Regions from separate parts of the Spirillospora sp. NPDC048824 genome, predicted to be linked through region 1. Evidence: riboswitches for the same ligand, from Rfam matches in the RefSeq annotation. Region 1 holds a riboswitch; the other holds the start of a gene.
The links. Region 1 has a riboswitch for thiamine pyrophosphate ahead of ACGFIS_RS21660 (purine-cytosine permease family protein). Riboswitches for the same ligand answer to the same signal wherever they lie in the genome.

Region 1 (3,755 bases):
CGACCGCAGGTCCGCGGACGTCCCGCGCATGTGCTCGGGCAGCCCGGACATGCTGACCAGCCGCAGCCGCTCGCCCTCGATCCGCACGAACCCGCCCGCGTCGGCGCCGGTCAGCTCGATCAGCGCCGCGGTGATCCGGTCGAGGACGACGGCCAGGTTCAGTTCCGCGTTCAGGTCGGCGACGATGTCGTTCAGCCGCCGGACGAGCCGGGCCCGCTCGGTCATGTGGTGCTGGACGATCTCGTCCTCGTCCACCGGGTGGTACACCCCGACCCAGCCGAGCAGGCTCCCGGACGGGTCTTTCAGCAGGCTCGTGTCGATCCGCACGTCGATCAGGCGGCCGTCCCGGTGGAACCTGCGGGTCGCGATCGAGATCTGCCCGCTCTCGCCCTCGCCCGTCCGCCGCGTGAGGAGCCGCTCCTGGACGGCGTTGTGCTCGGCCTTCAGCTCGTCCGGCACGATCGGCGGCACCCGCCCGGCCATCTCCTCGGCCGTCCAGCCGAACATGCGCTCGGCCGCCGGGTTCCACACCGTGACCCGGTGCCGCTGGTCAACGGCCACGATCGCGTCGGCGGCGCTCTCGATGACGGCGCGCGCGATCGGGTCGTGGACGTGGTGGTGCACGCCTGTCATCGTGCCACCGGCCCCCTGCGCTCGCCGGGTAACTTGCACCGAAACTTCCCACGTCACCCTTACCTTTTGGTAAGACTACCGCCGGGTAACCCTGCCGATCAGAAGCGTGGCCAGCCCGGACACCAGGAACGACAGCAGCGACGCGCTCATCCAGCTCTGCGGGGCGAAGTGCACGGCGTCCCGGACGCCCGTCCAGAAGCCCGCCCAGCCGTCGACGGTGCCGGGGTTGATGAGCTGGTAGACGACGAACCCGGCCGCCCAGGCGCCGATCATTCCCCAGCGTGACGGCGCCGTCCGCGACACGTCCCACCCGTCCAGGTGCGCGGCGTCCGCCACCGCGCCGTCCCGGCGGCGGCGCCCGAGGAAGAAGTCGGTGGCCAGAACGCCCAGCATCGGCACGAACACCGACCCGATCAGCGCCAGGAAGCCCGCATAGTCGCCGATGTCCAGGGCCAGCGCGAGGACGGTGATGGTGATGCCGAGCAGGACGCTCAGAACACGGCGGTCGGCGCGGGGCGCGAGGTTCTGGATGGACACGGCGGTGGAGTAGGTGTCGGCGAACGACTGGTCCGCCTCACGCAGCACGAACACCGCGAAGAACACGACGCCGAGCGTGGCGCCCAGGAACGGGTCGAAGACGTTCTCGGTGTTGCCCGCGACCAGCGCCAGCGCCAGCAGGCCGAGAACGTAGGCGACGATCTGCGTGACCGAGTAGCCGACGGCCGCGGCCCCGAACGCCGCGCGCTCCGTCCGCGAATGCCGGGTGTAGTCGGCGGCGACCGGCACCCACGAGATCGACACCGCGAGCGCCGCGTCCGCGCCGATCCAGAAACCGCCCCACGACCCCTGCGACAGGTCCGGCAGCGGCTCGCGGAGGATCTGGACGTAGAAGTACACCAGCGCGATCGCCACGGCGACCGTCACGTACCGGCGCAGCAGGCGGACCGACCCCAGCGGCCAGATCGTCAGCACCGTCGTGATCAGCCCGGCGGCGATCACGTAGCCCCAGCGGGGTATCCCGTCCCACAGCTCGGTCGCCGCGTCCGCGATGACGATCAGCTCGAACGTCCCCCAGCCGACGAGCTGCGCGATGTTCAGCACCGTGGGCGCGTACGACAGCTTCGCGCCGAACAGCCCGCGCAGCAGCACCATCGCCGGCTGCCCGGTGCGGGCTCCGGGGACGGCGGCGAGACCGAGCATCAGCCCGCCCAGAACCGTGCCGACCGCCATCGCGACGATGCCCGCCATGATCGACAGCGTCGGGTTGCCGTCGGTGTCGGGCGCCAGGACGGTGTACGCGCCGGAGAAGGCCAGCAGGCTGACCCCGAGGTTCGCCCAGAACGCGCCCTGGTCCCAGAACCCGAGGACCCTGGGGGCGGGCTCTTCGAGGGTGAAGGGCACTTCGTTCGGAGGCTTGACGTCGGACGCCACGGAACACACTCCCTACGCCGGCATTACCCGGACAGGTTCATGCGGTCGGCGACGCCTCGAAGGCCGCCCTCTCAGCCCGGCTGTGGCCCGAGCTCCCGCGGATATCGGCCGGCACATGTTCGGCCGGCCCTGTTTCAGACCAGATCGTACAAGGACCCGGCTTCCCCCAATAGGGCGCGGATCACCTCAAAGAGAACAGATCACACCGTCACGCCACAAACGGGGGACCGTCCCCGGCGCCCTCCATCGGACGTCCCGCCTCGGCCCAGCCCTGCATCCCGCCGTCGACGTTCTTGGCCAGCCAGCCCGCCTGGTTGAGCGCCACGGTGACCTGCGCGGACCGGGCCCCCGACCGGCAGATCACGAAGACCTCCTGGTCACGCGGGACCTCACCGGCACGGTCACCGAGCCGGCCCATGGGGATGTGGACCGCCTCCGGCGCGTGCCCGGCGTCCCACTCGTCCTGTTCCCGCACGTCCAGCAGGTAGGCGTCCTGCGGAACGTCAGCGGCCACCACGGCCGGCACGTCGTCCCCGAAATTCATCACACCCCCATGGAACCGTGCGAAGCACCCCTGCGTCGAATCACGCATGCGGTATCGGACGCTCCTTTTCGTGGCGCCCGGGCTGGCCGTGCTCCTCTCATCGGCCGCCTGCGGCGACGAACAGGCCAACGGAACCCCCGCCGACAAGCCTTCGGGCGCAACGTCCGTGCAGCCCTCCGACTCGCCGGCGGACACGCTCACCATCGATGTCAAGGCCTCCGCGGAGGCCCCCGCCAAGACCTGGACCCTGACCTGCGAACCGCCCGGCGGCGGCCATCCCAAGGCCGCCGAAGCCTGCGCGGCCCTGGCCAAGACCAAGGACCCGTTCAAGCCCGTCCCCAAGGACCAGATGTGCACCAAGATCTACGGCGGCCCCGAGGTCGCCACGGTCAAGGGCACCTGGAACGGCAAGGAGATCGACACCACGTTCACCCGCAAGGACGGCTGCCAGCTCCACCGCTGGACCCAGGTGGCCCCCCTCTTCGGCAACGTCCCCAAGGTCCGCTGAAGGAGCCCTCCCCGTTCCGGCTCGCTTCCGGACCCTGGTCGGCCTGCCCCCCTCCGAATACCGCCACCGAAGCCGCTCCGCCGCCCACGAACGACTCGCGCGGCCTTCTACTTGAGCAGGCGGGACATGCGGCGGTCGGCGAGGGGCTTGCCGCCTGTCTGGCAGGTGGGGCAGTACTGGAGGGACGAGTCGGCGAACGAGACCTCGCGGATGGTGTCGCCGCAGACGGGGCATTTCTGGCCGGTGCGGGCATGGACCCGCAGGCCGGTCTTCTTCTCGCCCTTGAGGTCCTGGGCTTCGAGGCCGCGTGAGCGTTCCACGGCGTCCCGGAGGGTGGCGACGATCGCCTCGTGCAGGGTGGCGACGTCGTCCTCCGTCAGGGACGCGGCGATCTTGAACGGGGACATCTTCGCGACGTGCAGCACCTCGTCGGAGTAGGCGTTGCCGATTCCGGCGATCACCTTCTGGTCGCGCAGCAGCCCCTTGATCTGGGTGCGCTTGCCGTTGACGATCGCGGCGAGCGCCCCGGGGGTGAAGGCGTCGTCCAGGGGGTCGGGGCCCAGCGACGCGACACCCGGCACGTCGGCGGGGTCGCGGACGACGTAGACGGCGAGGCCCTTCTTCGTGCCGGCCTCCGTC
Region 2 (3,755 bases), on a different contig from region 1:
GCCTCCCGCAGGGAGAGCCATTCGCCCGCGAGGGCGTCGGTCCGGGGGTCGAGTGCGCTGTCAACGGTTGCGTGCATCTGCGTCACGCCCCCTTGCTACCACTCCTTCGGAACCCTCAAACCCCCTGCACAGCCGTAACGTCCCGGCGTTGATCGCCTTCAGCGAACGGCCTGCCGGAGGGGCACGCCGGGGTCGGCGATCGCGCCGGGGTCCACGGGCGTCCCGGCGGCGATGACGCGCCGCGCCTGCACCAGGTCGCGCGGCCGGTCGACGGTGAGGACCGCGTCGAGGCGGTCGCCGGTCAGCCACGCCACCGCCCATTTGCGGCCGGCCGGGTCGCCGCGGTGGACGATCCGCTCGGACGCGGCGTGACTGCCCGTGTACTGCACCATGCGGCCGAACTGCTCGGACCAGAAGTACGGGGCGGCGTCGTACACGGCGTCCTCGCCGAGGAGCGTCGCGGCGGCCACCTCGGGGGCGTTGAGGGCGGTGTCCCAGTGCTCGACGAGGAGCCGCCGCCCGTACCGCCGCGACCACCACGCGGCGCAGTCGCCGACGGCCACGACGTCCGGGCGCAGCGAGCCGGGCTCCTCCTCGCCCTGGTAGGCGCGGAACGAGCCGTCGGTCACCACGCCGCGCTCCAGCAGCAGCCCCGAGTCCTCCAGCCAGGACAGGGCGGGCCGGACGCCGATGCCGGCGACGACCTCGTCCGCCTCGATCCGGGTGCCGTCGGCCAGCAGGAGACCGCCGTCCTGCACGGCCGCGACCTTGACGCCGGTGCGCAGCTCGACGCCCGCCTCGGCGTACCACGGGACGGTGAGCGCGCCCACCTCGGGACCGATCGCGCCCTCGAGCGGGGTGTCGGCGGCCTCGACGACGGTCACGGCGCAGCCCTTCCCGGCTGCGGTGGTGGCGACCTCGGCGCCGATCCAGCCCGCCCCCACGATGACGATCCGCGCGCCCCCGGTGAGCCGGGACCGCAGCTCGCGGGCCTCGTCGACGGTGCGCAGGACGTGCTGGCGCCCGTCCCCCGGCAGCGTGACCGGGACGGCGCCGGTCGCGATGACCAGCCCGTCGAACGGAAGATCGCCCACCGTGGACGCGACGATGCCGCCGCGTCCCGGTTCGTCCAGGCGCAGGCCGGTGGCGCGCTCGCCGAGCAGCAGGTCGCAGCGCATGGCGTCCCAGTCGACGTCGACCGTCGTGTCGTCGGAGTCGCCCGCGAGGACGGCCTTGGACAGCGGCGGCCGGTCGTAGGGCCGGTGCCGTTCCGCCGAGACGAGGGTCAGCGCGCCCTCGTACCCCTTGTTCCTCAGGACCTCCACGGCGCGCACGCCGGCCAGCCCTCCGCCCACGACGATGACCCTGTCCATAAGGTCACCCTAACGGGGCGCGATCGAGGCTCGGACGATCGTCCAGACAGCTGCGCACGCTACCGAGGTCGTAGAGTGGAACCGGATAAAACAGCAGAAGCGCGGGAGTCCGGTGCGACCGGGCTGAGAGGGCGGCTGGAACGGGCCGCCGACCGCCACGACCTGATCCGGATCATGCCGGCGAAGGGAGCGCGCATGGAGATCGTGATCATAGGCGCCGGGGTCATCGGCCTGGCCACCGCCTGGCGGGCCGCGGCGGCCGGCGCCCGCGTCACCCTGGTCGATCCGGAGCCCGCGAGCGGCGCGTCATCGGTGGCGGCGGGCATGCTGACACCCGTCAGCGAGGTGACCTACGGCGAGGAGCCGCTGCTGCGGCTCGGCCTCGCCTCCCGCGACCGGTACGGCGCGTTCGCCGCCGAACTGGAGGAGCTGACCGGCCTGGAGACCGGCTACCGCACCGACGGGATCCTCCAGGTCGCGTTCGACTCCGACGACCTGACGTACCTGGACGAGCTGCGCCGCTTCCAGGAGAGCCTCGGCATCCCCGCCGAGGCGCTGACCGGGCGGGAGTGCCGGAGGCTGGAGCCCATGCTCGCCCCCGGCGTCCGCGGCGGCCTGCACGCCCCCGAGGACGGCTCGATCGACCCGCGCAGACTGACCACGGCCCTGCTGGCCGCGGCCGGGAAGACGGGCGTCCGGCTCGTCCGGCGCCGGGCCGCCGGCATCGCCGTGGCGAACGACGCGGCCGCCGGGGCACGGCTGGACGACGGGACGGTGATCCCCGCCGACCGGGTGCTGCTGGCCGCCGGCCCGTGGTCGGGCGACCTCGACGGCCTGCCTCCCGGGACCGTTCCACCCGTCCGCCCGGTGAAGGGCCAGGTGATCCGCCTCCGCACCCGGACGCCGTTCCTCGGCCGCGCCACGCGGGGGCTGGTGAAGGGCTCCTCGGTCTACCTGGTGCCGCGCGCGGACGGCGAGATCGTCCTCGGCGCCACGCAGGAGGAACTCGGCTTCGACACGCGCGTCACCGCCGGCGGACTCTGGGAGCTGCTGCGGGACGCCCGCGAGCTGGTACCCGGCATCACCGAACTGGAGTTCGCCGAGGTCTCGGCCGGACTGCGTCCCGGCTCCCCCGACAACGCGCCAGTGATGGGCCCGTCCGCGCTCCCCGGCCTCGTCGTCGGCACCGGGCATTTCCGCAACGGCATCCTGCTGACCCCGGTGAGCGCCGACATCCTGTCGGCGATGCTCCTGGACGAGCCCGTCCCCGGCGTCGCCGCGCCGTTCTCCCCCGGCCGCTTCTCCGCCGAGGTGCGCTGATGGCCGAGGTGCGCTGATGAAGGTGTTCGTCAACGGCGAGCCGCGCGAGCTGCCCGAGGGCGCCAGCGTGGCCGAGGTGGTCGCGTCCGTCACCGCCGCCGGGACCGGCGTGGCCGCCGCGCTGAACGACGAGGTCGTCCGGCGTTCCGCGTGGGAGTCGACGGCCCTGCGCGACGGCGACAGGCTCGAAGTGCTCACGGCGGTCCAAGGAGGCTGAAGGTGGACGACGACAGGCTGGTCATCGCGGGCGAGGAGCTCGGCTCGCGGCTGATCATGGGGACCGGGGGCGCGCCCAGCATGCGGGTGCTGCGGGAGGCGCTCACCGCGTCCGGGACGGAGCTGACCACGGTCGCGATGCGGCGGGTGGACCCGTCCGCGCGCGGCTCGGTGCTGGACGTCCTGGCCGAGTGCGGGATCCGGGTGCTGCCGAACACGGCCGGCTGCTTCACTGCGGGCGAGGCGGTCCTCACCGCCAAGCTCGCCCGGGAGGCCCTCGGCACGAACTGGGTCAAGCTGGAGGTCATCGCCGACGAGCACACGCTGCTGCCCGACCCGATCGAGCTGGTCGACGCCGCGGAGCAGCTCGTCGACGACGGGTTCGCCGTGCTGCCGTACACCAATGACGACCCCGTCCTCGCGCGGCGCCTGGAGCAGGCCGGGTGCGCCGCCGTGATGCCGCTCGGCTCCCCGATCGGGTCGGGGCTCGGCATCCGCAACCCGCACAACATCGAGCTGATCGTCGAGCGGGCGGGCGTCCCGGTCATCCTGGACGCGGGCCTGGGCACCGCGTCCGACGCGGCCCTGGCCATGGAGCTGGGCTGCGACGCGGTCCTGCTCGCGACCGCCGTCACCCGCGCGCAGTCCCCCGCGCGGATGGCCGCCGCGATGCGGCACGCGGTCGAGGCCGGGCGGCTCGCGCGGCTGGCCGGGCGGATCCCCAAGCGCCGCTACGCCCAGGCGTCGTCGCCGTTCGAAGGCCTCGCCACGTCGTAGCAACGCTAAAGACTCGCTTATAGAAATATTCGCTAGACCTGAAATGTCGGCTTGGTGAGACTGGGGCGG

Region 2: it holds a riboswitch for thiamine pyrophosphate, as region 1 does, so the genes downstream of both, thiO (glycine oxidase ThiO) here and ACGFIS_RS21660 (purine-cytosine permease family protein) in region 1, are expected to answer to the same signal.

What each region holds. Positions count from the first base shown of each region.
Region 1 covers NZ_JBICUS010000010.1:198,852-202,606, reverse strand. Annotated here, with positions in the region: gene ACGFIS_RS21665 (PAS domain-containing protein) at 1-633, opposite strand, end outside; gene ACGFIS_RS21660 (purine-cytosine permease family protein) at 709-2,064, opposite strand; TPP riboswitch at 2,057-2,173, opposite strand; gene ACGFIS_RS21655 (rhodanese-like domain-containing protein) at 2,273-2,608, opposite strand; gene ACGFIS_RS21650 (SSI family serine proteinase inhibitor) at 2,679-3,116, shown strand; gene ACGFIS_RS21645 (Fpg/Nei family DNA glycosylase) at 3,224-3,755, opposite strand, start outside.
Region 2 covers NZ_JBICUS010000003.1:399,295-403,049, forward strand. Annotated here, with positions in the region: gene ACGFIS_RS08265 (Rv2175c family DNA-binding protein) at 1-77, opposite strand, end outside; gene ACGFIS_RS08270 (NAD(P)/FAD-dependent oxidoreductase) at 159-1,373, opposite strand; TPP riboswitch at 1,465-1,579, shown strand; gene thiO (glycine oxidase ThiO) at 1,569-2,693, shown strand; gene thiS (sulfur carrier protein ThiS) at 2,710-2,910, shown strand; gene ACGFIS_RS08285 (thiazole synthase) at 2,967-3,686, shown strand.